DNA from 3 places in the Tardiphaga sp. GW821-FHT12E02 genome. Region 3 is predicted to be linked to each of the others. Evidence: predicted binding sites of a transcription regulator. Region 3 holds the regulator's gene; each other region holds the start of a gene.
What was found. Region 3 encodes LexA, which represses DNA repair genes until DNA is damaged. Its sites were predicted from a motif close to TGTTCNNNNTGTGTTCNG; they were not measured.

Region 1 (10,102 bases), 2.0 Mb from region 3:
CCGACGATATTGCTTCGATCATAGAGAGCAGCGAACAGGCTGCCGAGCAGCGCCGGCGCGAGCGCGAAGAAATAGACATAGCCCCGCGCTGTCGCATCGACCGGCGGCCGGAAGATTGTCGGAGCATCCTCACCGGGTGGGACGAGGCGGCGCCAGTTCATGGCCGTCAGCACCAAGACGCCGGCGGTAGCCGCCACGAGCCAGGCCAGTCGCACGCCCCATTGCTCGGCCTTGCCGACGAGATCGGTGAGCACCGGCACGGGCGGCAAAACGCTGACGCCGGAGCGGATCACCCATGCCGCATAAGGCAGCGCCAGCACGGCGATGACGACCACCGCGAAAAACGGATCGAGCGAGGTGAGATTGCGCCGGCCGCGCGTGGTGGCAAGGCCGAACAGCAATGGCAGCGGCAACAGCCACATGGCCTGTGGCGTAGTCAGCAACAGCAGGCCGGCTTCGATGGACAAAGCAAACCAAGCACTACGGCGCCCCTGCCCGATGGCCAGCCAGGCGTGCAGGAGAAACATCGCCCAGAGCGGACGGGCCAGCACCAGCGGACCGAATTCGATGCCCGGCGTGCTGAAGGCCGTGACCGTCATGGTCAGCAGCACCGCGATCACGGCCTGCGGCCCGCCGACGATATGGCGGCCGAGCTGGTAGACCGCGCGGAACATGAGGACGGCGCAGATCTGCGCCAGCAGATAGACGCCAAAGATGTGATTGCCGGCCGCGCGGAAGGCGATATCGGCGAGCCAATAGGCCAGCGGCGGGCCGAATTCGGTGCCGACCTGATATTCCCGGCCATAGGCGAGCACGGTGGCGAGATCGCCGGGCGGGCCGCGATAGAGCAGCAGCGGCACCACCAGCCAGAGCAGCGCCTGGCACAGCACCACGATCCAGAACACCAGCCGCGGCCGGGCGCGGATCAGTTCGACGATCAGGGAAGTGAAGCGCATGAACGTCCGGACCGGCCCGCGAATGACAGTAGCCACAGGTGATACGGCGGGCGGCCCGTTCAGGCAACCACGGCCGATCAGGCGGAGAGGTCGAGGGTCGCTTGCACCGTGACGATTTCGGTCTCGACGACGATCGTTTCGCGGCGCAGGCGGGCGGCGACCACCGGGGCGAACAGGCTGCGATGGTGAAGACTGGGGCCGAGCTCGTTCAGCGCTTTGAGGTGCTGCGGGACGCCATAGCCCTTATGAACCTCGAAACCGTAGCCTGGGCACTCTTCTGCCAGCCGGCACATCAACCGGTCGCGCGAGACCTTTGCGATGATCGAGGCAGCAGCGATGGATAGCACCAGCGCATCACCGCCGATTACGGCTTCGCAGGCCGCCGTGGTGTCAATCTTGTCGCGCCCGTCGACAAAGACATGCTTCGGCGCTTCCGGCAGTGAGGCGACGGCGCGCGCCAGCGCCCAGAGCGATGCGCGCAGAATATTGTCGCGGTCGATCCGGGCCGGCGAGGCATAAGCGACGGCAAAGGACGACGTCGCGCAGATTTCCTCGAACAGCTCCTCGCGTTTGGCTTCAGTCAGTTTCTTGGAATCGTCGAGGCCCTTGGGAATGCGCTTGGGGTCAAGAATCACCGCAGCGGCCACCACCGGCCCGGCCAATGGCCCGCGGCCGGCTTCATCGCAGCCAGCGACGGGCCAGATGCCCTGCTTCAGCAGCGCGCGCTCGCGCTTGAAGCTGGGTGGCCCAACGACGATTGGCTTGCGCGGCTTGGCGGCTGCCGCCTTTGGCGACGCCTTTTTGGCCGGCTTGGTCTTGATATCCCGAATCATGAAGGGATCGTGCGCATCTGGCTCCACTGGCGCAACCGGGAACCAGAAACCTTGCCCGCTATCCAAGCCGTCTAATCGGACAGATGTACCCGCCGGTCGTCGCCGACCTCGATGCCTGGTGCCACAACCACGTCCCAGGCATGCCCGTCGGGATCGGCGAAATAGCCGGAATAACCACCGTAATCCGTCTTGTGCGCCGGCTTGATCAGCGTTGCGCCGCAGGAGACGGCAAATGCAAGCACCTCATCAACTTCCTCGGGCGAGCGGCAGTTCCAGCCCATGGTCGTGCCGCGAAACGCCTGCGGGCGCGGCTGGTCGGGCATTTTGGCATCGTCGGCCAGTTGATCCCATGGAAACAGCGCCAGCAGGCTGGCGCCGGTGTCGAAAAAGGCGATGGCCTCCCCGGTCTCCTTGGCCTTTCGGGCGAAGCCGAGCGCCTGGTAGAAGGCGATGCTACGGCGAATGTCGTAGACGCCAAGCGTGACCACGGTCAGGCGCGGCACCAGTTTGGGACGATCATTGTTCGTCATCTCGGTCCTCCGTCACACTCGACGCAAAAAGCGGAGAAGGGGTCGCAGGCCGGCTCTGGTTTCCGGTCTGCGCCCCTCCCCCGAGTTGCTCCCAAGATTGCGAGACCTTCAGGAGTAAACTTCCAAGCACCTAGAACAAATTCAGTTGCTGGCCGGCGCCGGCTGGCTTCGCGAAATGATCGAGCGTCAGCTTCACGCGCTTCTTGTTGAGGCCGAGCTTGGCGCAGGCGACCTCGAAGCGGCGGCCGATCATCCAGGCCATCGGACCGGTGCCCTTCATGCGTGTGCCCCATTGCGAGTCGTAATCGCGGCCATCGCGCATCTCACGGATCAGCGTGAAGACATGGCGGTAGCGATCCGGATAATTGGCCATCAGCCACTCCCGGAAGAGATCGCGCACTTCCAGCGGCAGGCGCAGCAGCACATAGCTCGCTTCCTTCACGCCGGCATGGGCGGCGGCATCGAGGATGCGTTCGATCTCGCTGTCATTCAGCGCCGGGATCACCGGCGCCACCATCACGGTGGTCGGGATGCCAGCTTCCGAGAGCTGCCGCAGCGCCTCCAGCCGTTTCGGCGGCGTCGAGGCGCGCGGCTCCATGGTACGCGCCAGCTTCGGATCCAGCGATGTCACCGACAGCGCCACCTTCGCGAGATTACGCTTGGCCATCCGTGCAAGAATGTCGATGTCGCGCACCACCAATGCCGATTTGGTGACAATGCCGACGGGATGTCCCGTCTTTTCCAGCACTTCGAGAATGCCGCGCATGATCTGCCGTTCGCGCTCGATCGGCTGATACGGATCGGTATTGGTGCCGATCGCGATCATCTTCGGTTCATATTCTGCCGCCGCCAGCTCCTTCTCGAGCAATGCCGGCGCATCGGGTTTCACGAACAGTTTGGATTCGAAATCCAGCCCCGGCGACAGGCCGAGATAGGCATGGGTCGGCCGCGCGAAGCAGTAGACGCAGCCATGTTCGCAGCCACGATAGGGATTGATCGAACGGTCGAAGCCGATATCCGGCGATTCGTTGCGCGTGATCACCTTGCGCGCCGTATCCACCGCCACCGTCGTTTTGAACGGCGGCAGATCGTCGAGGCTTTGCCACCCATCGTCGAAGGCGACGCGAGCCTCCTTCTCAAAACGGCCGCTGTCATTGGTCTGGGCGCCGCGACCGCGCCGCCGCTGGCGGTCGATCGCAATCTCGATCGCCGGAAACGGCGATGGCAGTCCCGCGATTTCGGACACGGGAGCAGTCGGCATCTGGGCTGCGGCGTTCTGATTCATGCAGCTAGGCTAGCACCTCTTCAGAACATATCAAGAACAAACCCGCAGGAAAATCGTTTGCCCACATGCGCCGTCTTAGCCATGACTAGCATCAGTGGCTGCTTTCACTATGACGAAATGATAACGCTGCCGCACTGGCTTTGAGGTAATATCCACATCCATGCTGAGCGTGATCATCCCAACCGACGGTGTCGAACAGCCCGCGGTCGCCACTCTGGCGGCGCTGGTGCCGGGCGCCGCTGCCGGCGTGATCCGCGAGGTGCTGCTGGTCGATCGCGCCAGCACCGATGTGATCGAGCGCGTCGCCGATGTGGCCGGCTGCGGCTACCTCACCTCAACGGGCTCACGCGCCGCGGCGATGGCCGCCGGTGCCAAGGCTGCACGCTCGCCCTGGCTGATGTTTCTTCATGCCGGTGCGGTGCTGGACAGCGGCTGGATCGAGGAGACCCAGCAATTCATCCAGCGTATCAGCGCCAGCGATCGCCCGCGCGCCGGCATCTTCCGTTATGCCCGCTCGCCTTACGACGAGACCGGCTTTCGTGATGAGGTAAAGCATTTCATCCGCAAGGTCTCGGGCCCCAAGGCGGATCAGGGCCTGCTCATTGCGCGCGACCATTATGAGCGCCTCGGCGGCCATGCCGATGCCAGCCGGGCCGAGGCGAAGCTGCTGCGCCAGCTCGGGCGGGCATCACGCACGATGTTGCGCAGCCGGATCATGATGGTGGTATAGGCCACAAACTCCACTGTCATTGCCCGGCTTGACCGGGACAACCCCAGTAAACACTGGCTTCCCGACTGATCGTTGACATCTGAGTTTACCGGATCCCCCCACTTGCGCGGGGATGACAAATAAGAAGGCACCGCGAACATACTTGCCAAAGTCAACCAATTGATTGACACTGGCAACCATGTCCCAGCCCCCCGATCCCGTCGCCGCCGTCCGCGCCTTCAACCGCTTCTACACGCGGCATCTTGGCGTGCTGGATCAGCAATTGCTGGAAAGCCCCTATTCGCTCACCGAAGCCCGCGTGCTTTACGAGCTCGCCAACAAGGACGGCCAATCGGCCAAGGAGATCGGCACCGGGCTCAAGCTCGACGCCGGCTATCTCAGCCGCATCCTGAAGGCGTTCGACGACAAGGGCCTCGTCGTGCGAAAGCCGTCGCCGGTCGATCGGCGGCAATACAGGCTCAGCCTGACTGCCAAGGGCCGCCTCGCCTTCGGACGGCTCAATCGCGGCTCGCATGATCAGGCGGCCGTGATGCTCGATGCACTCGGCAACCACGCGCCACGCGTGGTGCAGGCGATGACAACCATCGAGACACTGCTCGGCGGGAACGAAGCATCGCAGGCAACGCTGCGCAGCCCGCGCCCCGGCGACATGGGCTGGGTGGTGCAAAGCCACGGCGCGCTCTATGCAGCCGAATACGGTTACGACGCCTCCTTCGAGGGGCTGGTGGCCGATATCGTCGCGAAGTATCTCGCGGCCCTTGATCCATCGCGCGAGCGTTGCTGGATCGCGGAGATGGACGGTGCGCCGGTCGGCTCTATCTTCCTGGTCAAGGCATCGGACGATGTCGCGAAAATCCGGCTCTTGATCATCGATCCCGTCGCACGCGGACAAAACCTCGGGCGTCGACTGACCGCAGAAGCGGTCGGGTTTGCGCGGCAGTGCGGCTATCGAAAAATCACGTTATGGACGCAGAGCAATTTGTTTGCCGCGCGAAAAATTTATGAGCAGTCGGGATTCAAGCTGGTCGCGAGCGAGCCGCATCGCAGTTTCGGGCAGAATCTGGTGGGCGAGACGTGGGAGTTGGCGCTCTAGCCACCAATATCACTTGTCGGCGCCCGGCTTGACCGGGCGATCCAGTCAACACTCATTTAGATGATCAATACGACCGCCGGTGTCTACTGGATCTCCCGCGTTCGCGGGATGACAAACGGCGCCTTGTCTTACGCTGACGCGCCCTTCGCCTTCGGCCGGCGCAAATGCTCGTCCAGCCGCGGCATGATCTCGACGAAATTGCACGGCCGCGTGCGATAATCGAGCTGCGCATTCAGGATGCCATCCCAGCCGTCTCGGCAGGCGCCCGGCGATCCCGGCAGGCAGAAGATGAAAGTCGCACCCGCGGTGCCCGCCGTAGCGCGGCTCTGAATCGTCGAGGCGCCGATCTTCGCGTGGCTCAGCATGTGGAAGGCGATGGAGAAACCATCCATCCGTTTCTCGAACAAAGGCTCGATCGCCTCCGGCGTCATATCGCGGCCGGTGAAGCCGGTGCCACCCGTCGTGATGATCGCATCGACGCCGGGATCGGCGATCCATGATTTCACCACGGCGCGGATCGCCTCGACATCGTCGGTGACGATCTCGCGCTTGGCCAGCACATGCCCCGCAGATGTCAGCCGGTCCGCCAGCGTCGTGCCGGATTTGTCGTCATCGAGCGAACGCGTGTCCGAAATCGTCAGCACAGCGATGTTGAGCGGGACGAAAGCCTTGGCGTCATCAAGAGACATGAAAGCAACTCCGGTTTCGGATCCTCCATGCAAGAAGCGCCGGATCAGCGCCTCATGCATGGACCTGGATCGGATCAGGCTGAATTAGAGCTGATTCGTCCCGAACGTATTGCAGGCCTGGATCGTCCCCTGCTGATACCCGACCATGAACCAGCGCTTGCGCTGTGCGGCCGAGCCGTGAGTGAAGGAGTCCGGCACCACGCGGCCCTGCGCCTGACGCTGCAGCGTATCATCGCCAATGGCGGCTGCGGTCTGCAGCGCGGCGTCGATGTCGCCGGCTTCAAGGAAGCCGGGACGCTTCTTCTCTTCGCGATTGACCCAGACGCCGGACAGGCAATCCGCCTGCAGCTCGACACGCACCTGCAGGTTATTTGCTTCCGCCTTGCTGCCGGCGCGCTCCTGCGCCTGCGTCACTTTCGGAATGATACCAAGCAGGTTCTGTACGTGATGGCCGGCTTCATGCGCAATGATATAGGCCGTGGTGAACTTGCACGCATTGCCCGAGCAACCGCGGAATTTGGTTTCGACCTGACGGAAGAAGCTGGTGTCGAGATAGATCTTCCTGTCCGGCGGGCAATAGAAAGGCCCCATTGCTGACTGCGCGCGTCCGCAACGCCCGCCATTGGTGGCGTTGCGAAACAGCACGATCTGCGGGCCGACATATTTCTGGCCGCTCTCGCGGAAAATCTCGGTCCAGCGATCATCGATCTCGCCGAGAATGCCGGAAATCATGCTGCCCACTTCATCCGTCGGTGCGCCCGACTTCGGTGGCGATGAGCGGCGATCGGTCTGATAGGTCGGCGCCTGCCCGCCGCCGGTGAAAATCTCTGCGCCTGATATGAGCAAGCGCGGATCGATGCCGAGCGCCCAGCCGACAAGGCCGAGCACGAGCACCGTGCCGATACCGAGACCGCCCCCACCGCCGGGAATGCCAAAACCGCCACCACCGCCGCCGCCATAACCACCGCCATCATCGTCGCGACGGTCGTCGATATTGTCGCTGCGACGGAAGTCATCGTAACGCATCGGGTAATTCCTTCATTTCAATTCGCAGCGTTTGAACCAATTGCGGGACACAATTGAAAGAGACCGCAGCATAACGCGCAAACAGCGCAATCTTTCCATCACGTTAAGCATAAGCATTAGCCTGCCCGGCAAAACTTGCCTAGCGCGATTCCATTACCAGTTAAGTCGATTTTTACTTTGCCCGTTCACATTACCGGTCAGTCGGTTGTTTAGTCCCGCGTCGCCGACAGCGTCGCCTGAGTCAGAGTAATTGAGTCATGGTTGGTTCGCGTAGCGGGGCGTCCCTGAGGACGTCCCGCACACAACTAGAGTCTGCCCTCGAGCATCGTATCGTCGTTGGCGATTGCGTCGCCGAGATGTCAAAACTGCCGGCTGGTTCGGTGGATCTGGTGTTTGCAGATCCGCCCTACAACCTGCAACTGAAGGGCGATCTGAAACGCCCTGACGATTCCCATGTGGATGCCGTCACCGATGACTGGGACAAGTTCTCGTCATTCGCGGCCTATGACGACTTTACGCGTGCCTGGCTGCTTGCTGCCCGGCGCGCCATGAAGCCGTCCGCCACTCTGTGGGTGATCGGCTCCTATCACAATATTTTCCGCGTCGGCGCGATCATGCAGGACCTCGGCTTCTGGGTCCTCAACGATATCGTCTGGCGCAAGTCGAATCCGATGCCGAATTTTCGTGGCCGGCGCTTCACCAATGCGCATGAGACCATGATCTGGGCCGCACGCGACGAGAAAGCGAAGGGTTACACCTTCAATTACGAAGCGCTGAAAGCCGCCAATGACGACGTGCAGGCACGCTCCGACTGGCTGATCCCGCTCTGCACCGGCGACGAACGCCTGAAAGGCGGCGACGGCAAGAAAGTGCATCCGACCCAGAAGCCGGAAGGCCTGCTCGCCCGCGTGCTGCTGTCATCGTCCAAGCCCGGCGATCTCGTGATCGATCCGTTCAACGGCACCGGCACCACCGGCGCTGTCGCCAAGCGGCTCGGCCGCTCCTATATCGGCTTCGAACGCGACCGCGTCTATGCCAAGGCCGCCGAAGCGCGGATCGCTGCGATCGAACCGCTGCCGGAAGCGACACTCGCCCCGTTCATGACGGCCCGCAGTGCGCCGCGTGTTGCCTTCGCCGAACTGGTCGAACGCGGGTTGATCTCGCCCGGCACCAAGCTCGTCGATGCCAAGAAGCGCCACGGCGCTCTGGTTCGTGCGGATGGTGCCATCATGTTCGGCGACAAGGTCGGCTCGATCCACCGCATGGGCGCCATGGCCCAGGGTGCCGCCGCCTGCAATGGCTGGACGTTCTGGCATGTGGAGACCAAGAAGGGCCTGCGTCTGATCGACGAACTCCGCGCCGAGATCCGCAGCGAGATGGGCGCAAGCTAAGCGCTGCATATCGCGATATCATCGCAAGAGCCGGGCCTGATTTGGTCCGGCTCTTTTTGTTTTGATGGACGCTCAGCCCTACGGCATCGCTCCAACAAAAAAGCCGGCGCACAGGGTGCCGGCGTTTTCAGTCGATCCTCACGACGATCAGGCCACTGCCGCCTGATGCACAAGGCTTTCGCGCGCCTGGCCGAGATAGCCGCGAATCTTTCGCGTCAGCAGTCCCGATTGCGACGACAGGTCGTCCGAGGCCTCCATGGTCGAGGTGGCGAGTTGTTCGGTGCTCTTGGCGGTCTCGGCCAGCGACTGGATGTTGGCCGAGATCTCGCGGACCACCGCAAAGGCTTCATCGATATTGCGCGCGATATCTGCCGTCGCCGATGACTGCGCCTCCGAGGCTCCGGCGACCTTGCTTGTGATCTCGTTGACCTCGGCGATCACGGTGCCGATCTCGTTGATCGACGCACTCACCTTGTCGGTGGCCGACTGCACCTGGCCGATTTCCTTTTCGATCTCGGCCGTGAAATTCGCCGTCTGCGTCGCCAGCGCCTTCACTTCATGCGCCACGACAGCAAAGCCGCGGCCAGCATCGCCGGCGCGCGCGGCCTCGATGGTCGCATTCAGCGCCAGCAGATTGGTCTGGCTGGCGATGGCATTGATCGAGGTGACCACCTCGCTGATGCGCGCTGCCACATGGCGCAGCACGTCCACATTGCCTGCGGCATCCGCCACGCGCTCCACGGCGCGGCCGGCAATGGCGGCCGAACGATTGACGTCGGCACCGACTTCGCTGGCGCTCGACGACAACCGCGCCGTCGCCGAGGCCACCGACTGCATATTCGCCGCGGCCTGCTCGGATGCCGCAGCCACCGACGTGACGCGCGACAATGACGAGGATGCGCCGGTGCGCAGATTGCCGGCAGTGCCGTTCATCTCGGCCGCGCCGCTATCGAGTGCGGAAACGATGCCGCCCACCGCAGCTTCCAGCTCTGCGGTCTGCTTCTCGAACTGCACGATGCGATCGGCGATCTTGTCGGTGGCTGCGTTCATTGCCCTGGCGCCCTGCAGGAGGCCGCCATGCAGCCCGCCCGGCAGGATCCGGCGATAATATTTGTTGTCGTTGAGGGCAGCCATCGCAGCCGTCGACTCACGAACAAAGGCATCGCAGCCGTCGATCATGTCGTTGATGCTGTGCAGCAGCTCGCCGGTGACGCCGCGCACGGGAATATCCAGGATGCGCGCTTCGAAATCGCCCTGCGCGATGCGCTCGCAAGCGATGCGCCCTTTCTCAATCAGTTTCGCGGTCTTGCCCATCAGTACCAGAGCCAGCACAGCCGCCGCGAGCGCAATGCCTTGCGTGACCATGGCGACGGTCGAGAAGCCAGCGAATTGCAACACCAGCCCGAGCACCAGGCCGGCGATGACGACGAGCGTGCTAAGCTGCGCGCGGGAAAGAAAACATAAGTTCGTCATAGCTGACTTTCTGGGATGCAACGAAATCAGTGAGGGCCTTGAAGCCTGCGGCAAGCGATTCCTTGCCGTTGACATGCCGTTTCTCGATGGCGAGCA
Region 2 (10,102 bases), 1.6 Mb from region 3:
AGGATCGCGACCGCTGTCACCAGCAGCGCCCATAGCGGCCGCTGCACAGCGGCCACGAAGGAGCGCAGCACGATGAAGCCGAGCGCCGGCAGAAAACCCCATTGCAGCATGCGCATGAAGCGTTGCGCATCGGCAGCCGCCTGCGCCTGCTGGCCGAACAGCAGCAGAATATCCTCGGTGTGCCACAATACGATCCAGGCCGGGATCGCGATGATCACGGCGGACCATAGGCCCTGCCGGAATGTGCGGCGCACATCGCGCACCGCATGCAGTTTGCGTCCGATCGCTTCGGCCATCATCGGCGAGGTCGCAGTGACAATTCCGATCGCGAAAATCAGGATCGCGAAATAGACGTTCACGCCAAGCGCGGATGCTGCAAGGGCCTCCGCGCTGACGCGGCCGAGCACGATCACGTCGATGGTGGTCAACGCGATCTGCGCAAGATTGGTCAGCACCAGCGGCCAGCCAAGCGCAAGCGTGGCGCGGAGTTCGGCGAGCCAGAGGTGACGTGCTGATGTGTTCTGCTCGGCGGGCAGCATGGGTGTAAAAACCTTGAATGAAGAGCCCCCTCACCCGGATCGCAAAAAAGCGATCCGACCTCTCCCCGGTGGGGAGAGGTAAGAAGAAGCGCCGTCGCTTTCACCTCTCCCCACCGGGGAGAGGTCGCCGCGTCTTCGCGGCGGGTGAGGGGCGCCGCAAGCGCGATGTTAGACCCCGCCCCGCCCCTGCAGCGCAGCCGCCGAAATCCAGAACACCTCGCCTTCGGAGTCTTCGGTATCCAGCCAGATCAGCGGCAGATCCGGAAACGCTGCGTCGACATTGTCGCGCCCGCGGCCAACCTCGCACAGCAAGCCGCCATGCGGATTGAGGTGATTGCCGGCCTGATCGATGATTTTTCGCACGATATCCAAACCATCGAAGCCGCCATCGAAGGCCATCGACGGCTCGGCCAGACATTCATCCGGTAGATCGGCCATACCCTGCGCATCGACATAAGGCGGGTTGGTGATGATCAGGTCATAGGTGGTGTCGCCAAGTGGCTCGAACAGATCGCCCTTGTAGAGCGTGAGACGCTCATCGAGCCCGTAATCGATGACATTGCGCATCGCGACGGCGAGCGCTGCAGGCGACAGATCGACGGCATCGACCTGGGCATTCGGGAATGACTGCGCAGCCAGAATCGCGATGCAGCCAGAGCCGGTGCAGAGATCGAGCACGCTCTCGACCTCCATGGGATCGTCGATCAGCGAAGCGCCTTCGCCGTCATCGCCGGCAAAATGCGTATCGAGCAATTCGCCGATGAAAGAGCGTGGCACGATGGTGCGCTCATCCACATAGAACGGCAGGCCGCGCATATAGATCTTGTTGACGAGGTAAGCGGCCGGCTTCCGCGTCGTCACGCGGCGATGGATCACGTCGAGGATCTTTTTGCCCTCGGCGACGGTCACCCGCGCCATGGCAAAGCTCTCGAACTGGTCGGGATGCAGATGCAGTAGTTCGCACACGATGAAGGCCGCTTCCGACACGGGATCGGTGGTGCCATGCGCGAAAGCCAGCTTAGCCTCGATGAAGCGGCTGGTGGCGTAGCGCACATAATCCAGCAGCGTCACCAGTTCGCTTGCGCCGACCTTTGGCAACGTTGCGGCAGCGAGCTTCTTCACCGAAGCCTTGGCGTTCGTCTTGGCCTTTGCCGTCGTCTTCTTCGCAGGCGTCTTGCTCGCCTTCTTCGCAACGGTCTGCACAGTCTTCCTAGCCATTATTTGTCCCAGCGCGCCGCAGCGTCGTCATCGTCGGTTTTCGCAGCGACCCAGTCGCTGCCACCGGCGGTTTCCTCGCGCTTCCAGAACGGAGCATGCGCCTTGAGGTAGTCCATCAGAAACTCAGCGGCCTGAAACGCCGCCTGGCGATGCGCCGAAGCGGTCAGCACCACCATGATATTTTCGCCCGGCAGGATGCGACCGGTGCGATGGATGACGGTGACCCCTGTCAGCGGCCAGCGCGTCATCGCCTCCGCCGCATGGCGGCCAATCTCGGCTTCGGCCATCCCCGGATAATGTTCGAGCGTCAGCGCCGTCGTCGCATCGCTGCCGCCGCCGCGGCAGATGCCGCTGAACGTCACGACCGCGCCGATATCGGTGCGGCTGGCCGTGAGTGCAGCGATCTCGCTGTTGACGTCGAAATCGGCGGTCTGGATGCGGATGGTGACGTTGTCGGTCATGACGACATCGGCATCAGCCGCCGGTCATCGGCGGAAAGAACGCAATCTCGCGCGCGCCGGCGATCGCCGTGCCCGGCTGCACATGGGTATGGTCGATCGCCGCACGGATCACCTTCGGCGTCTCGAAGGCATGGGCATATTCCTCGCCGCGCGACGACAACCAGGCGATCAGATCACCAACAGTGCTTACCGTCGCCGGCGGCTCGATCACTTCTTCGGCCTTGCCGATCCGCTCGCGGACCCAGGCGAAATACATCAGCTTCATGCATCCTCCTCGAAGAGGTGGCGGACGCCTGCGCGGAAATAGTCATATCCGGTATAGAGCGTGACGATCGCCGAGATCCACAGCAGCACGATGCCCGTAAAGGTCACATAGCCGAACAGCACATCGCCCGCCTCGCCGGCGAGCAGGAAGCCGATCGCCACAAGCTGTGCCGCGGTTTTCCATTTCGCCAGCTGCGTCACGGGGACACTGACGCGCAGGCCTGCGAGATATTCGCGCAGACCCGAGACGAGAATCTCGCGACACAGGATCACAATGGCCGCCCATAGCGTCCAGCGGTTGATGGTGGCGTCGGAGGCCAGCATCAAGAGGCAGGATGCCACCAGCAGCTTGTCGGCAATCGGATCCAGCATGCGGCCGAAGGACGACTGCTGATTCCAGATCCGGGCATAATAGCCATCGAGGAAATCGGTGATTGCCGCCGCAATGAAAATGGCGACAGCCACCCAGCGCAGCCAGAGCGGCCCATCCATCGACGACTGCCAATAGATACAGCCGACCACCACCGGGACGGCGGCAATCCGGGAATAGGTCAGGATGTTCGGCAGGGTCATCGCCTTGGTCGCGGCCCGTCGTGTGGTCACTGTCATGCGTCTTACCAATACTGCCGGTGCCCGAAGGTCAACCGGTGCGAAGCGGTGCAGGCGAGTTTACCTCAAAACAGGGCGTACGAGATGCCACGTCCTGGAGAGCGCCATGCTTATCGGGCGCCCGGCTGGGGATGGAAGAAGTCGAAAATCTTGCGCGCATTCTCGGTCGAAATGCCCGGAACCTTGCCGAGATCGCCGACGGACGCCCGCTCGATCTCTTTCAGGGTACCGAAGTGATGCAGCAGCGCCCGTTTGCGGGTCGGGCCGATGCCCGGAATTTCCTGCAGGCCGGCCTCCCTGATGTCCTTCTTGCGCAGGGTGCGGTGCGAACCGATCACGAAACGGTGCGCCTCGTCGCGCAGCCGCTGGATGAAATAAAGGACGGGATCGCGCGGCTCCAGCTTGATGGCCTCGCGGCCGGGCAAAAACAGCGTCTCACGACCGGCATTGCGATCCGGCCCCTTGGCCACTGACATCAAAGTGACATCTGTCAGCTTCAGCTCGTCGAAAATTTCCTTGACCGCATTGAGCTGGCCGCGGCCACCGTCGATGATGACAAGGTCGGGCCACAGCGGCACATCGTCATCCTTGCGCTTCGGCGCCTCGCCTTCCGCGGGCGGCGTGAGCAGGCGCTTGAACCGGCGCTGCAGCACCTCCTTCATCATCGCGAAGTCATCGCCCGGCGTGGTCTCGGCCGACTTGATGTTGAACTTGCGATACTGATTCTTGATGAAACCATCCGGCCCGGCGACGATCATCGCGCCCACGGCATTGGTGCCCTGGATGTGGCTGTTGTCATAGACCTCGATGCGCTGCGGCACTTTCGGTAGTTGAAGTGACGTCACCAGTCCTTCGAGCAGGCGCGTCTGCGTCGCGGTATCGGCGAGTTTGCGGCCGAGCGCTTCGCGCGCATTGGTCTGCGCATGGACGATCAGCTCCTTCTTCTCGCCGCGCTGCGGCGTGATCACCTCGACCTTGAACCCGGCCTTGACGCTGAGCGCGCTGGCGAGCAGATCGCTTTCCTCGATGACATGGGACAGCAGCACCATTTTCGGCGGCGGCTTGTCCTCGTAGAACTGCGCCAGGAATGAGCCGAGTACTTCCTCCGCCGTGAAGGACTTTTCGGCCTTCGGGAAATAGGCGCGATTGCCCCAGTTCTGGCCGGTCCGGAAGAAGAACACTTCCACGCACGAATAGCCGCCCTCCTGATGGATGGCGAACACATCCGCCTCTTCCACCGTACGCGGATTGATGCCCTGCTGCGACTGGATGGCCGAAAGCGCGGCGAGACGGTCGCGATAGAGCGCCGCGGTCTCGAAGGCGAGGTCCTCCGACGCCTTCTCCATCTCGTCGGCGAGCAGCTTCTTCACCGCGCGGCTCTTGCCCGACAGGAAGTCCGTCGCCTCGCGCACCAGCTCGGTATAGCCGGGGAAATCGACTTCGTTGGTGCAGGGACCGGAGCAGCGGCGGATTTGGTAGAGCAGGCACGGCCGCGTGCGGCTCTCGAAAAACGAGTCCGTGCATGAGCGCACGAGAAACGCGCGCTGCAAGGCGGTGATGGTGCGGTTCACCGCGCCGACCGAGGCGAACGGACCAAAATAGCGACCGGGCCGCGACTGCGCGCCACGATGCTTGACGATCTGTGGCGCCCAGTGATCTCCGGTGATCAGGATATAAGGGAACGACTTGTCGTCGCGGAGCTGCACATTGAAGCGCGGACGAAGCTGCTTGATGAGGTTTGCTTCGAGCAGCAGCGCCTCGGTCTCCGTCGCCGTCGAAATGATCTCCACCACCGACGTCGCGGCAATCATCCGCGCGATGCGCATCACCTGACCGGTCGGGCGCGCATAGGACGACAGGCGCTTTTTGACGTTCTTGGCCTTGCCCACATAAAGCACGTCATGGGCCGCATTCAGCATGCGGTAGACGCCCGGCGAGGTCGGCGCCAGGCGCACGGCCTGCTCGATGGCCGCGCGGCCGACAGCCAGCGTGCCTTCGACGATTTCTTCTGCGATTTCCTCGGCTTCGTCGGGAAGTGCTGCCTCGTCCTCATCCTCTGCCGGATCGGCTTCCACATCCGGCGGCGCCTGCAGGCCGGACTGGACCTGCAGCCTGTCCGCAGGCGTGGAACCGGGCTCGGTCACCGCCTCATCCGGCGCCGTCAGGGGATCGGTGGGGTCTTGAATCATGCCGCCAATCTAAGCGTTACGGCGGCCTGCTGCCAGCATGCGGCGGCATTTGGTGCGGCAGCACGGGGGCAGACTTGCGGCAGTCTTGCGACCACGCCGATTGCCCCAAGTAAGACTTTTTTAACGCCAATACAGCGCCGGCCACACGCGTTAAGACCCGCTTAATCTAAAACTCTCGATAAATCGTCTCGATAAATGATGGAATTTCGTAACCCTAAGCCTTTGTGCAGCGCACCGCTGGGGTACGGCAGTAACGCGTGTTGGAGAGTTGAGATGAGCAAGTTTGCGTTCGCGGCAGTCGCGGTCATGGTGGCTGGCACGACGGCGGCACAGGCGGCGGACCTGCCTTACCGGTCGCGCGCGCCGTACACCGTGCAGCAGCCGCTGAACGCCTATAGCTGGGCTGGCCCGTATCTGGGTGCCACCCTTGGCTATGAATGGGGCAGCGTCTCCAACAGCCCGACCAAGCCGAAGGGCATCGTCGGCGGCGCGACCGCCGGTTACAACATGCAGAGCGGCGCGGTCGTGTTCGGTCTCGAAGGCGACATTTCTGCCACCGGCGCCGATGACCGTTTCGCGACCTACAAATTCTCCAATCCGTGGTTCGGCACCGTGCGCGGCCGCCTCGGTTATGCTTTCAACAATGTGCTGCTGTACGGCACCGCCGGTCTCGCATTCGGCAGCCTGGAGGCGGAAGCCAACGGCCTGCAGCAGTCGCAGACCTCGGTCGGCTGGACCGCCGGTGTCGGCGCCGAAGTCGGCATCTATCAGAACTGGACCGCCAAGATCGAATATCTCTATGTCGATCTGTCCAAGAACACCTACACGCTCACCGGTACCCTGCCCACGGACAATGCTCTGTCCTTCGGCACCGTCCGCATCGGCGTGAACTATCACTTCTGATCCGAACGCACGGATCGGAGCGCAAGCTCCAAGTTAGAAGAAACCATGACGACCCACTCCCGGCCGCTCTGCGGCCGGGATTTTTCTTGCCGTCACGCGACCGTAGGATGGGTTGAGCGAAGCGAAAACCCATCTGCCTTACGATGTGGCTGTCTCCGCCGATGGGTTGTCGCTCCGGCGCTGCGCGCCTACGCTCAACCCATCCTACGCGCTGCGCGCCTCACCCTGTTATCACCAGGTCGACCGCTTTCGGGCCCTTGCCCTTCTTGTCGGGTTCGACCTCGAATGTGATCCGCTGTCCCTCAGTCAGATCCTTCAATCCCGCGCGCTCGACGGCGGTGATGTGGACGAACACATCGCGTCCACCATCATCCGGCTTGATGAAGCCGTAGCCGCGCTCGCCATTGAAGAACTTGACCGTACCACTCATGCCCATCGGGAAACTCCCTCCCCGCATTGCTCCGCCGCGGTGCACTTGCACCGCGACCGACCGGACATTCACCCCTCAGAAAACTTGGCCGTTTCTTATTATGGTCTTTTGGGCCACGTCACTCCGCCGCAACCATTCGCGGAAGCGGAACGTAAAGCCAGTCATGCAACCAGCTTAGTACGGTTCCATTGAGGTGACTACCGTTTTTGGAAACGCGGCCTGAGAGTTGTCGTTTGGGTAGTTGAGGACGTAGCTAGGCCTTGACGTTTTCGAGCCGGAAGCGCGCCACGCCGCCAACGCCGAGCGGCCTTTCCAGCTGCGGCAGGATCACCCGCAACTCGTCCTGTAGTTTCCACGGCGGATTGACGATCAAGAGCCCTGTGGAGGTCAACGGGCCATCGGCGGTTTGCGGCGCGATACTGAATTCGAGGCGGAGGCATTTGCCCGGTGTTGCCGATGACGCAATGGTCGCGGCAACACTGCGCGCGAGATCGTCGGTGCCGCGGCGACTCTTGGCGGGATACCACAGCATGTAAATGCCGGTCGCCCATTTCGCATAAGCCTGCGCAAACACCGTCGCCAACCGCGAAAACTCGTCCTTCGCCTCGAACGGCGGATCGATCAGCACCAGGCCGCGGCGCTCATTCGGCGGCACGTAAGCGGGCAGGCCGACCCAGCCATCGATATCCACCACGCGCGCCTGCTCGTCATGGCGCAGCGCCGAGATGAGCTGCTTGCGCGCGGTTGGCTCGAGTTCGCAGCACACCATCCGATCCTGCGGGCGCATCAAGGCGCGGGCGATCAGCGGCGAGCCGGGATAGGTGGTGAGATCGCTGTCGGGATTGAAGGAGCGGACGATGTCCAGATAGGGCGCAATCAGTTTCTCGGCCGCCTCGGAGAAGCTCGACTGCATCATGCGGGCGATGCCGGTGCTCCATTCGACCGTGCGCGTCGCCTCATCGCCGGTGAGGTCATAGCGGCCGGCCCCTGCATGGGTGTCGATGATCCGGAACGGCGTCGCCTTCTCCTGCAAATGGGTCAGGATGCGGACCAGCACGAGATGCTTGATGACGTCGGCAAAATTGCCGGCATGGAAGGCGTGGCGATAATTCATGGGAGATGGAGTACGCCATGTCACGCCAACCCTCAACTTGTCATCCCCCGCGAAGGCGGGGGATCCAGTAGACACCGAATGCGCGGCTCAAGCACTTCTGCCGGTGTTTACTGGGTTGCCCGGTCAAGCCGGGCAACGACAGGAAAAGACCTACCCGCCCCTGACCGGCGGCATCACGACCTTGTCGCGGCGGCAGGCGCGGCGGTCGGTTTCCTCGCAGGCGCGGAACTGGAGATCCTTGCTCATGCAGATCCTCACCTCCTGCAGGCGATTGCGCTCGCAAGTGATGGCGATGGCGGAATGGCTGAGGCCGGGATTGACCTTGATGAAGGCCTCTTCCACCGCCTCGGGCGCGATGGTCTTGGCCTGTTGCAGGTCGATGAACTCATCCGGGATCTTCACGCCCGCACGCGCCTTGCGCGTGGTTTCAAAATAGGCGCGAGGGCCGAGGCCGGAACAGGTGCCGTGTTTGTCCCATTCGTTGAAGATCAGGCCCGGCGCCGGCATCAGGTCCAGCATCGAGGTCATGATATTGCGCGGCAACCTCGGCGCCGGGCGCTCGCAATAGTTCGGGAAGCCGCGGTCATATTGCGGCCAGAGGCCATGCACCACGAAAGCATAGGGCCGCCCGCCGCACTGCATCTGCTGATTGCGACCGGAATTCCCGCGCTCCTGCGCCGCTTCGCAAAAGGACGGCGACCAGGACAGCGACAGGACATAGAAGTCGAATTCGCCGGGGGCATTTTGCCGCCGGTCTTGCGCCGACGCGTTGCTGCCCACCAGTGCGATCAGCAGAAAAATGCCGAGCGAAACGACCGACCGAAATGCCTGAACCATGACGCGCCCCACCCCTGTACTGGCGCGAGCCTAGTCAGGCCTCAAGAACAATTCAAGAACAATAGTGCGAAAGAAATAGCCCGGACGGCCGCGCCATCCGGGCCAAATACGAAATCTCAGAACTTCGCCGCGCGGCACTTCGGATTATAGGCCCAGTCGCGATCGAGGCCGGTGACGCACCATTCGACGCCATCGCCATAGCCGGCAAAGCCGCCGTCCTCGATGATCGAATAATGCACCTGGCGCTGCTTGCCATCGGTGAAGGTGGCATCGGCGCTGCAGAAACGACGCGGAATGTTATCGGAGGCCCACGGACGGAAAGCGGTCTCGCGCACATGGGTGAAGCCGGTGAATTGCAGCGAGGAATTCCAGAAATCCGCTTCCTTGTCCTTGAACTGGTAGGTGATCTTCCACAGTGCGGATTCGCAGGAGCCGACCTTGCCTTCGTAATTCGGTCCGAACAGGCCGAAATTCATCTCGAGCAGGTTGGCAGCCTGGGCGCTCGGCGCGGCGCTGAACAACGCCATGCCGGCGACAGCGGCGAAAGCAGCTTTCTTCAGGATCGAGTTGAGGGTGCGCATGGGGAATCCGCCGGCTGGATAAAAGGTTCCGGGACCGTGCCGCGAAGGCCGTGCGGGGTCAAGTGCACCGCTGCAACACCCTGCGCACAACTCCGTCAGATCATGCCGCGCGTTCTTTCCACCGTCGCCTTGGGGCTCTAAGGTGCCGCTTCGAGAATAAGGAGACGGTGATGCGGACGATTCGGCTGGCGATTTTGGCGATGGGCGTGACTGCAGCGATGAGCGGCGCGGCCGTTAGCAGTGCTTCGGCCCAATGGGTGCCCTCCTTCAAGGGCAACGACACCGGCGGCATCATCTCCACCTCGCTGATCAACCAGACCGACATTCGTGCGCTCGCCATCGATCACTGTGCGCGCTACGGCAAGGTCGTTAAATTCCTCGGCGCGCAGAACGAATATGGCGGCTACTTTTCGTTCTCCTGCCGCTGGGTGCCCTATGGCGCAAACGAGCGTCCGCTCAGCGTGAAGTACTAAAACTCCGCGGCTGTAGGATGGGTTGAGCGAAGCGATACCCATCGCTGCCGGACGCTTGCGGTGATGGGTATCGCTGACGCTCAACCCATCCTACAAGTCCTGCAAGTACAACGCGTACAAACGCGCGATAACACAAAAGACATAATCGGATGCCGTAAAGCCGGTCCCATGCGTCATCGCAACAGGATATCGGAGGCATCCCATGACTCAGCGCGCAAGCCTGATCGCTCTCACCCTCTTGTGCAGCACCGCGCCGGCATTTGCCGACAGCGTTCAAATGCCGATCCGCAAAGCGGGCTTGTGGGAATTGACCACGCAGATCACCGGCGTGTCGAAGACCGTGACACCGCCGATGGTGATGCAGCAATGCACCGATGAGACGGTCGATCGGCAGATGAACAGGATGTCGTCGGACGCGGCGAAATGCTCCAGGCAGGAGATGACGAAGTCCGGCAACAGCTATATCGGCGACAGCGTCTGCACG
Region 3 (10,102 bases):
AACTGGCGTTGTTGCTCTTGGCGTCGCTGGTCGCCGGTCTCGCGACGATGCCCTACGCGGCCTATCATTTTCACCGCGTCACGCCCTATGGCATCATCGCCAATCTGTTGGCGATGCCGGTGGTGTCGGCGCTGGTGATGCCGGCAGGGCTGCTCGGGCTTGTCGCCATTCCGTTCGGCTTCGACAGCGTGTTCTGGCACGTCATGGAGATCGGCCTGCAATGGATGATTGTCGTGTCCAAATGGGTGGCCGGGTTGCCCGGTGCGATCGGCCGTGTGCCCGCCTTCGGGACGGGGCCGCTGATTGCCGCCAGTTTTGGGATCGTACTGCTCGCCTTGCTGCGCACGCCGTTGCGTTATGCCGGGGTCATTGCTCTCGCGGTTGCTATGGCCTGGGCGGCGGCCAGCAAACAGCCTGACATCCTCATTGCCGGCGACGGTCATAGCGTGGCCGTGCGCGGCCGCGATGGGCGGCTGCAGGTGATGCGCAGCGGCAAGGATGCGTTTCTCGTGAAGGAATGGCTGGCCGCGGATGCTGATGCGCGGCTGCCCACGGATCAGTCGCTCGGCGACAGCGTGTCGTGCGATCCCTCAGGCTGCGTGGCAGCGCTCAACGATGGCGCCCTGATTGCCCTCACACTGCAGCCCGAAGCGTTCAGTGAGGACTGCGAGCGCACGGCGGTCATCGTGACGATGAGGCAGCCGCCGGCCGATTGCCGGGCGATGGTGATCGATCGCGAGGCACTGCAAAGTCAGGGAGCCACAGGCCTGCGGCGCGTCGGGAACGGCTTTGTCGTGGAGGCATCACGCGCGCGCGGTCTGCAGCGCCCTTGGGCACGGGCACCTGATGATGTCGCAGAAACTGCAATATCGACCGGCCAACGCGCACGCCAGGGACCGGTCGATGCAACGCCGACGGAGACGGATCTCCAGCCGGACGATCACTAAAAGCGCTCAGTAGCGGCGATAGAGACCGGTGAGCTTGCCCTGGATGCGGACGCGGTTCGGCGGCAGGATGCGGACTTCATAGGCCGTATTCGCCGGCTCCAGCGCGATCGAGGCGCCGCGGCGGCGGAAGCGCTTCAGGGTGGCTTCCTCGTCGTCGATCAGCGCGACCACGATGTCGCCGGTGTCGGCACTGTCGGATTTCTGGATCAGCGCCATGTCGCCATCGAGGATGCCGGCGTCCTGCATGGAATCGCCGCGCACCTCGAGGGCGTAATGTTCGCCATTGCCGAGCATGTCCTGCGGCACGCTGATGGAGTGGCTGCGGGTCTGCAGCGCCTCGATGGGCGTGCCGGCTGCGATCCGGCCCATGACGGGCACCGAGATGGTGCGGCCGCCGTCATCCTCACTGGCAACCGGTGCCGGAGCAGAGCGGCTCTTGCCGAGATTGCCTTCGATCACGCTTGGCGTGAAACCACGGCGGCCGGTGGGGGCTGCGGTGGTGAGTTCGGGCAACTTGATGACTTCGATCGCGCGGGCGCGGTTCGGCAGGCGCCGAATGAAACCGCGTTCTTCCAGCGCCGTGATCAGGCGGTGGATGCCGGACTTGGAGCGTAGGTCCAGTGCATCCTTCATTTCGTCGAAGGAGGGCGGCACACCGGCTTCCTTCAGCCGCTGGTCGATGAAGCGGAGCAGTTCATATTGTTTGCGCGTGAGCATCTGAAGCCATCCTTAGTTGGCAAGGCCTTCAAGCAACGATTGTCAGGCCGCCGCGTGTGTTTCAGGACCTCGTTATCGGCGATCAATCAGACCGTCGGTCGAGGGCAGTCACGAGTTTGGGCACTCTCGATTTCACTAAGCCGCAGAATCTCGAAACAAATCATGAACGAACACTATCTGTTCCGTACATGTTCCGCAATGGCTAATTTCGCCTCAAGGATGCGTTGCTGACCAGAAAACGCGGACCGTAGGATGGGCCGAGCGCGTGCGCGAAGCGCCGGCGTGAAACCCATCATTCCGTCGATGCGGCGGGCTCCGCCGATGGGTTTCGCTGCGCTCTACCCATCCTACAAGATCACAGAATCCGCTCGGACAGCGCCATCGGCGGTGGCGGAGTGGTCACGCCGGCCGCCAGGGATCGCTGCACCATGACCGTGTCGGCCCAGCGGCCGGAACGGTAGGCGACGCCCGCCAACACGCCGACCCGCGCAAAGCCGAAATGATCGTGCAGGCCGAGCGAGGGGGCATTGTCGGCGTCGATATAGCCGATGATCTGGCGGAAACCGGCGGCGGCGCAGACATCGATCAGTTCGCGCAGCAACCGGCCGCCGACGCCTTTGCCGGTGTGCTCGTGATGCACATAGATCGAGTGTTTCACGGCATAGCGATAGGCTGGTCGCTTGCGGAACTGGACCACATAGGCATAGCCGACGACTTCGCCGCCGCGCGTTGCAACGATGTGCGGGAAGCGTTTGTTCTTCAGGTTCTTGCGACGATCGCGCAGATCGTCGGGCTGCATCGCATCGGCATCGCTGACGCCTTCCTCTACGCCTTGGCGGATGTGGCGGCGATAGATCGAGAGCATCGCATCGACATCGCTGTCGCGTGATGGCCGGACGATGATCGGGGTGTCGGTCGCCTCTTGCGAACTCACTTGCGGGGATCCCGCTCTTCGGAGACCACGTAGGTGTAGAGCCGGATGCGGCCCGAGGCATCCACCTTGCGATAGATGCCCTGGATTTCGACGTCGAAGCCCGGGAAGGTGTTGAAGCAGGTTTCGAACATCTTGAGATAATCGATCATGGGCTGCGCGCGCGCCGTGAGGCGCTCGCCTGGCACGATGGTCGCGATGCCCGGCGGATAGACAACGAAGGGCGTGGTGGCGATGCGGCCGGAGATCTCGTCGATCGGCAGATAGTCGACGTCGTTGCGGACCAAGAGGCGCGCGGCGTCATGGGGCGACATGGCGATCTCCGGCAGGTGCTGGTCCATGAACTGCCTGGCCTGCAGGCCGCTGACATCGGCATTGCGATAGAAGCGGTGCATTTCGCCGCACAGATCGCGCAGGCGCACGCCGGCATAGCGGGCCGGGCGGCGGCGCGCGAATTCGGGGATGACGTCCTCGAGCAGGGCGTTGTCATCGTGGAAGCGCTTGAAGGCCACGAGGCCAGAGACTAGCGTGCCAGCCTTGCTCGCCTCGACGCCGGGGGTGAGCAGGAACAGCAGCGAATTCAGGTCGTTCTTCTCGGGCACAATCTGGTTTTCGCGCAGATATTGCGCAACCACCGGCGCCGGAATGCCGTGCTCGGCATAGTCACCGGTGGTGCGATCGAAGCCCGGCGTCAGCACTGTGAGCTTGTTCGGGTCGGTCATCGCGAAGCCGGCTTCCATATTCTGGAAACCGTGCCACTTGGCATCCGGCGAGAGCTGCCAGAAGGCGGGATTGGTGGCGAGCTGATCGGTGCTGATGCTTTCCCACGGCACGCTGTGAACCGCGCCGGACTGCGCGACGTCGGGAATCTCCACACGCACCGGCACGAAGGGCTCGAAGAACCAGCGGCGCTCGGGCCGGCTTTCCTTTTCCTCGAATTCGCGGCGCACTGCGCGCATTTTCTTGCGCAGCTCGATGCCGAGACGGATCGTGTCGTCCCACAGCACTTCGCCCGAGCGGCCCTTCATCATCTGCGCGCCCACATCGAGCGATGCGAACAGCGGATAGAACGGCGACGTTGAGGCGTGTTGCATGAAGCTTTCGTTGAAGCGGCGATGCTCGACACGGCGCTTCTGGCCGCGGATGTGGCGATCCTTCATGTGGATCTGCGACGCCTGCGAGAACGAGGCGAGCTGCTTGTGGGTCGATTGCGTGGCGATGATGCCGGGCGACTCCGGGCCGAGGTCCTTCAGGCCCATGGCGAAGCGGCCGGCATAGAGCGGGTGGAATTTCATGAAGCCCGCCCACGCCTCGTCGAACAGGATGTACTCGCAGAGATGTCCGATCCGCTTGATGATCATCTCGGCGCTATAGATGGTGCCGTCATAAGTGCATTGTTCGATGACAGCGACGCGGAACGGACGCTCGCGCTTCCAGGCGTCGGGATCGGTGACCATCGGATTGGTGCGGATGCGCTCGCGCAGCGCTTCCTCGCTGAAGGCGTCCCAGTTCATCGGGCCGATCAGGCCCCATGGATTGCGCTCGGTCGGCACATAGATCGGCGTGCCGCCGGAGATCATCAGCGCGCCATGCAGCGCCGCCTTGTGGTTGTTGCGGTCGAACAGCACGAGATCGCCGTCGGTCACAAGCGCCGACAGCGCGACCTTGTTGGAGGTCGAGGTGCCGTTGAGCACGAAATAGGTCTTCTCTGCGCCAAAAATCTTGGCGGCCTCTTTCTGCGCCTGCAGCGCCGGGCCTTCGTGGGTGAGGAGGTCGCCGAGATCGAGCACGGAATTGTCGAGGTCGTCGCGGAACACGGCTTCGCCGAGATGCTCCATGAACACGCGGCCGATCGGCGAGCGGCTGTAGAACACGCCGCCATTGTGACCGGGGCAGGTCCAGAGCTGGTTGCCTTCCTCGGCATAGTCGACGAGGGCGCCGAAGAACGGCGTCTTCAGCGTCTCGGCATATTGCTTGAGGCGGCTGACCAGGTTCTTGGCGATGAAGGGCGGGGTTTCTTCCGACAGGAAGATGTAGCCGTCGATGAAATCGAGCACCTCGACCGGAATGTCTTCGAAGCGCTGGCGGCGGATCAGCAGCATGATCGGGAAATCGAGGCCGCGACGACGCATCAGGTTGATCAGGGCTGCGGTCTTGCCTTCAAGGCCCTTCTTGCCCCAATCCACCACCATGCAGCCGATGGCGGCATCGGTCTGCACGGCAATCGCCGCGTCTTCCAGTTTGCGCGCCTTGACCACTTCGAAGCCGGATTTCTCGATTTCCTCGACGATCTGGTTGAGGCGGACGCCTTCCAGGTCATCGGCGTCGAAGGTCGGCATGGCGAAGAGGAAGTTGAAGCGCTTGAAATAGTCCATGAACGGGCACCGAATCTGTTGTCTGCGCTCTCTGTCGCCGCGTTACGTGACAACTTGGTGACCGAGGGCCGGCGGAATTTATGATGGGCTATGCCCCGGCGGACAACGCCTGAGGAACGTGTCGGTTCGCGGTATTCCGCTAAGTCGGAAGGCGAATGATCCGGCAGGGATCGCCGGCCTTGGCGGGCGGGGCGTTTGGCGGGCGCACCAGCAGGCCTTCAGCCACGGCAAGATTGCCGAGCAGCGAGGAGTCCTGCTTCGTCACCGGCGTCGCCACCAGTTTGTCGTCCTGCCATTCGAGGCGTGTGCGCAGGTAATCCTCGCGGTGGTCGTTGCCGGCGAGATCCCGCCCGAGGATGGCGGCTTCGCGAAAATGCTGGACCTCGCTGCGGCCCGCCAGCGCGCGCAGCAGCGGCACCATGAACAGGAAGCCGCAGACATAGGACGAGACGGGATTGCCGGGCAGGCCGATCACCCGCATGGCACTGCGGCGGCCATGCATCATCGGCTTGCCCGGCCGCATGGCGATCTTCCAGAACGCCATCTCGACGCCGGCCTCGATGAGCGATTGCTGCACGAGATCGTGGTCGCCGACGGACGCGCCGCCGGTGGTGATGAGGACATCGACGTTCAGTTCGATAGCGCGCCGGATCGCGGCGGTGGTGGATTCCAGCGTGTCGCGGGCGATGCCGAGATCGATCACCTCGGCGCCTTCAGCGCGCGCCAGCGCACGCAAAGCATAGCCGTTGGAGAGCACGATCTGGCCGGGGCCGGGCGTGGCGCCGGGAAGGACCAGTTCATCGCCGGTGGCCAGCATGGCGACGACGGGGCGGCGACGCACCGGGAGCTTCGGATGGTTCATGCCTGCGGCCAGCGCGAGGTCACGATCGGTAAGGCGGAGTCCTGCGCGCAACAGCACATCGCCTTGCTTGAAGTCCACGCCTGCGGCGCGGATGTGCTTGCCGGCTGTGGCTGCCTCGTTGATCACGACAATGTCGCCGTCACGCGTCGTGTCTTCCTGGATCACGATGCCGTCCGCGCCCGCCGGCACGACGCCGCCGGTGAAGATCCGCAGCGCTTCGCCGCCGGCGAGAGCACGGTCGAATGGCCTGCCGGCGGAAATCTCGCCGATCACGTTCAGCCTGGCGCCCAGCGTCGCATCCGCGGCGCGGACCGCATAGCCGTCCATGGCCGACATGGCTTCCGGCGGCTGCGTGCGCAGCGAGGCGACATCACGCGCCAGCACGCGGTGAAATGCGTCTTCCAGCGTGACGGTTTCCTCGGGCAAGCCTTCGGCACCGTTCAGGATCGCAGCCATGGCGTCGGTGAAGGGCATCAGGGCCATTGGCGGATCTCCGGATTTGCGTGGATGCCCGTCTTAAAGGAGCGGGCGGGGGAGGCAAGCGTCGGTTGTGCCGGTGGCGGGCTTGGGAATTGCTCCTGATGCCGTTACCAGAGAGGCATGACCGACGGGTACGATATGGGCGCTGGCGATGTCTTGCGCTGGCGCAGCGATGTGGACGCATTGTCGTTCCGGCCAGAGGGGCATGGCGGCGTCTGCATGGTGCATCGGCATGCGTTCCGGACACTGGTGAAGCACATGCCCACGCCGGAAGAATGTGCGGCGTTTTTTCACGCGCAGGAAACGGCGTTCCAGTTCGCAGCCCGCGCCAAGATCGCCCATGCGCGGCTTCCCCCCGACGCCAATCTGCATCTGACCAGCCGCGATCTTGCCCGAGCCATGGCGAAATTGGCGGTCGCATCAACGGAACAAAGCGGCTAAACTGCCCGCAGAATTGACGAGGAATCCCATGCAGCAGACCCAGACCGCCCAGCTCTCCACCGCCGCGATCGACGCCAATGTCGTCGTGCAGGCCGTTCTCGCCATGGCGCTCGGGCTGTTCGTCGTCGGCGTGGTCGGCTTCTCGCATATCAGCGCCGTCCACAATGCGGCCCATGACGTGCGTCACGCCAACGCCTTTCCCTGCCACTGATCTCTCAGGCTGATGTCCGTTTTTCGTTCGATCGTATTCTCGGCGGTGCTCGCCGGGATCGTTGCTGGTGCGGCCACGACGGCCGTTCAGATGGTCGGCACCGTCAAGCTGATCCAGCAGGCCGAGGTCTATGAGAAGAAGGCCGAGGCACCGGCGCCTGCTGCAACGCCAGCAGCCGCGCCCGCGGCGTCCGGCCACGATCATGGTGGACATCAGCAGGCTGCCGCTGCCCACGATCACGGCGGCGAGTGGGAGCCCGAAGAGGGTTTTCAGCGCAATGCCTTCACGGCCGGCGCCAATGTTCTGACCGCTATCGGTTTCGCGCTGCTGCTTGCCGGCATCTTTGCGCTGCGCGGCCGTCCGGTGGATTGGCGCGAGGGCCTGTTCTGGGGCCTTGGCGGCTTTGTCGTGTTCGTTGCCGCACCCGGTCTCGGACTGCCGCCGGAAGTGCCCGGCCAGCCGGTGGCCGATCTGACCCTGCGCCAGACCTGGTGGATCGCGACGGCTGTCGCCACCGCAGGCGGCCTCGCGCTGCTGGTGTTCCGTCGCGCCTCCTGGGCCGCGCTGCTCGGCCTGGGGCTGATCGTGCTGCCGCATCTGATCGGCGCGCCGCAGGCGCCCGCCGGCCATACCGAGGTGCCGGAGTCGCTGGCGCACAGCTTTGTCGTCGCGGCCACCATCACCGGCCTGATTTTCTGGGCGGTGCTCGGCGTGGTCACCAGCCTCGCTTATGGGCGCATTGCACGGGCCTGAGCGGTATCCCGTTAGTCGGCCGTTAAGGCTGGGGGTATATGAGTAGTCTGGTCGCATGGCGTTGCATCCGTCGTGCGGATGAAGACACGCCATGCTCACAACCAAAGCGTCCAAGGGTAAGCGGGGTGACCACGCCACGGGCCACGGCTGGTTTGTGACCTTTGCTGATCTGATGAGCCTGCTCATGTGCTACTTCGCCATGATGCTGGCATTTTCCCAGCCCGATCGCGGCAAGATGGCGATTGTCGCCGGCTCGATGCGCGAGGCGTTCGGCGTCAAGCATGAAGCGCGCTATGCCGGCGTGATCGAGCTCGATGGCCTGCCCACCCGAGGCAAGGTCGCGCATGTGGATCACGTATCGCCTGAGCATGCGAGCGGCACGCCTGGTGCCGACGGCGAACCTTCAACCGATGTCGCGCTGGCTGCCGAGCGCAATCTGCTGCGCGCCAGTAGCTCATTGCGGCATGCGCTGCAGGATGCGCCGGATCTCGCCGCGATTTCCAAAAGCCTGATGTGGGAAGACACGCCGCAGGGCGTGAATATGCAGATCACCGATCAGGAAGGGCGCCCGATGTTCGCGGACGGCTCCAGCGTGCCGACGGCGCAGATGCAGCGGCTGATTGAGCGCATGGCGGCGCCGTTGAAGGCGACGTCGCTGCGGATTTCCATCACAGGCCACACGGCCGCAGGCGGGCCGCCGGGGCAGGGCTATCGCGATGCCTACGACCTCGCATGGGATCGCGCCAACGCCGTGCGGCAGATCCTGGCGCGTGAAGGTTTTCCGAACGACAGGTTGTTCCTGGTCGCGAGCAAGGGCGACAGCGAGCCGCTGTTTCCCGATACGCCATCGGCGGCGGCCAACCGGCGCGTCACGATCACGCTGATCCGCGAAAGCCCGTCACTGCCGCCGAACCTCAAGCCGTAGCTTTGCTCAGACGCTGAGGGCCTTCAGCGTTTCGGCGACGGTGGTCGGCGAGGTGACGTGGACGGTCTGCAGCCCGCGTGCGCGGGCGCCATCGATATTGGCCAGCGAGTCGTCGAAGAACAGGATGCGGCCGGCCGGCGCGCCGATTTGCGCCACGACGTGATCGAAACTCTCGGGCTCTGGCTTGCGCATGCCGATCGAGGACGACAGGAACACATCGCGGAAGTGACCGAGCAGATCGGCATGGGCGATCGAAAAATGCGCCACATGGGCCGGATTGGTGTTGGAGAAGGCATAGATCGGCCAGCGCTTTGCGGCGCGTGGAAGCAGGTCGTCAATTCCAGGCATCGCACCGACGAAAATGGCGTTCCAACCCTCGAGGAATTGCTCCGGCGATATGTCGAGGTCCAGCTCCTTGCGGAGATGGGCGAAAAAGGCCTCGTCTGAAATCTCACCGCGCTCGTGCTGCATGTAGACGTCATCCTGCGCGAGAGACGCAACGACGTTGTCCGGAACACGACCGGCATGGTTCATCCACACCTGCATCACGCGTTTGAAATCGATGTCGATCACGACGCGGCCGAGATCGAACAGCAGGGCATCGATGGAGGAAACGTCGAAGGCCGAGGTGGATGGAGTCATCTGTGTGCGATTCCGAACGATGTGAGCAGTTTGGATCAGCTCGATCTAACATTTTGAAAGCACGAGCCTATCACCGTTTCATGACGGGCGCCGCGATGCGTGATCAACCCATCTGTTGCGCTGCACGCATAGGAGGTGTTCGAAACTTCAAATGTTATTAGACGTAAATGGTTTGTTACAAAGCTATTATTGAAGAAGGAATTATTGGATGTTCACGTTGATCGCTCTGGCCGTCGTTACGATCGGCGGCCGTTTTCTGACGAAGCTTTATGAGCGCCATCTCGATGCGCAGGTCGGCCCGTGGATCGTGCATGAATTGCAGCCGCAGCGAATCCAGGCGCAACGGCGGATCGACTGCCGTTAAGCCTGTTACCCCCGACTTCGCCGGTATTCAGGTTACCCACAAAGTTACAATTCGCATGCGTAATTACGTATGCAGCATTTACGCTTGGACGGCGGACGGTTGGTAGCTCTGATGCCGCCACGCTCGCCGACCCGGATGTCTCATCCTCCCGCCCGGTCGCTTGAACGTGGTGCCGGGACCGCCGCCAACACCCCCCATGCTCGCGTGCGGTCCCGGTCCATTTTTTTCGCTGATGCGACGAGAGGGACCAGATGGCGACAGGTTTTAATTTCGGCGCGATGTCGATCGATGCGCTCTGGCAGATGCACGAAGAGCTGCGCATCGTGCTGGCGGCCAAGATGGCGGCCCAGCGGCAGGAGATCGATGAGCGGCTGCGCGATCTCGATCAGTTTTCGGCGTCGTCTCAACGCGCGGTGACGGCGCTGCGTCCCAAGGCCGGGCCGTTCTATCGCAA

Region 1: a site for LexA is predicted at 3,626-3,643, ahead of AC1RQ5_RS25390 (PA0069 family radical SAM protein). Genes of this name have one in related genera too.
Region 2: a site for LexA is predicted at 8,608-8,625, ahead of AC1RQ5_RS08500 (ribonuclease T2 family protein). Genes of this name have one in related genera too.

The regions. Positions count from the first base shown of each region.
Region 1 is NZ_JBXAQK010000001.1:5,401,274-5,411,375, forward strand. Features, by position in the region: gene AC1RQ5_RS25375 (glycosyltransferase family 39 protein) at 1-956, opposite strand, end outside; gene rnhB (ribonuclease HII) at 1,034-1,789, opposite strand; gene AC1RQ5_RS25385 (VOC family protein) at 1,861-2,319, opposite strand; gene AC1RQ5_RS25390 (PA0069 family radical SAM protein) at 2,450-3,604, opposite strand; gene AC1RQ5_RS25395 (glycosyltransferase) at 3,765-4,334, shown strand; gene AC1RQ5_RS25400 (bifunctional helix-turn-helix transcriptional regulator/GNAT family N-acetyltransferase) at 4,513-5,427, shown strand; gene moaB (molybdenum cofactor biosynthesis protein B) at 5,556-6,116, opposite strand; gene ypfJ (KPN_02809 family neutral zinc metallopeptidase) at 6,201-7,142, opposite strand; gene AC1RQ5_RS25415 (site-specific DNA-methyltransferase) at 7,400-8,533, shown strand; gene AC1RQ5_RS25420 (methyl-accepting chemotaxis protein) at 8,681-10,006, opposite strand; gene AC1RQ5_RS25425 (PAS domain-containing protein) at 9,969-10,102, opposite strand, start outside.
Region 2 is NZ_JBXAQK010000001.1:1,801,567-1,811,668, reverse strand. Features, by position in the region: gene AC1RQ5_RS08545 (MATE family efflux transporter) at 1-539, opposite strand, end outside; gene prmB (50S ribosomal protein L3 N(5)-glutamine methyltransferase) at 708-1,757, opposite strand; gene AC1RQ5_RS08535 (molybdenum cofactor biosynthesis protein MoaE) at 1,757-2,218, opposite strand; gene moaD (molybdopterin converting factor subunit 1) at 2,232-2,483, opposite strand; gene pgsA (CDP-diacylglycerol--glycerol-3-phosphate 3-phosphatidyltransferase) at 2,480-3,091, opposite strand; partial or broken gene uvrC (excinuclease ABC subunit UvrC) at 3,202-5,148, opposite strand; gene AC1RQ5_RS08515 (outer membrane protein) at 5,554-6,183, shown strand; gene AC1RQ5_RS08510 (cold-shock protein) at 6,404-6,619, opposite strand; gene AC1RQ5_RS08505 (23S rRNA (adenine(2030)-N(6))-methyltransferase RlmJ) at 6,867-7,727, opposite strand; gene AC1RQ5_RS08500 (ribonuclease T2 family protein) at 7,878-8,564, opposite strand; gene AC1RQ5_RS08495 (hypothetical protein) at 8,681-9,145, opposite strand; gene AC1RQ5_RS08490 (hypothetical protein) at 9,316-9,618, shown strand; gene AC1RQ5_RS08485 (DUF3617 domain-containing protein) at 9,821-10,102, shown strand, end outside.
Region 3 is NZ_JBXAQK010000001.1:3,400,161-3,410,262, forward strand. Features, by position in the region: gene AC1RQ5_RS16085 (ComEC/Rec2 family competence protein) at 1-947, shown strand, start outside; gene lexA (transcriptional repressor LexA) at 954-1,664, opposite strand; gene AC1RQ5_RS16095 (GNAT family N-acetyltransferase) at 2,020-2,598, opposite strand; gene AC1RQ5_RS16100 (Orn/Lys/Arg family decarboxylase) at 2,595-4,970, opposite strand; gene AC1RQ5_RS16105 (molybdopterin molybdotransferase MoeA) at 5,110-6,315, opposite strand; gene AC1RQ5_RS16110 (hypothetical protein) at 6,433-6,753, shown strand; gene AC1RQ5_RS16115 (CbtB domain-containing protein) at 6,782-6,964, shown strand; gene AC1RQ5_RS16120 (CbtA family protein) at 6,977-7,717, shown strand; gene AC1RQ5_RS16125 (OmpA/MotB family protein) at 7,809-8,642, shown strand; gene AC1RQ5_RS16130 (HAD-IA family hydrolase) at 8,649-9,284, opposite strand; gene AC1RQ5_RS16135 (hypothetical protein) at 9,493-9,648, shown strand; gene AC1RQ5_RS16140 (H-NS histone family protein) at 9,900-10,102, shown strand, end outside.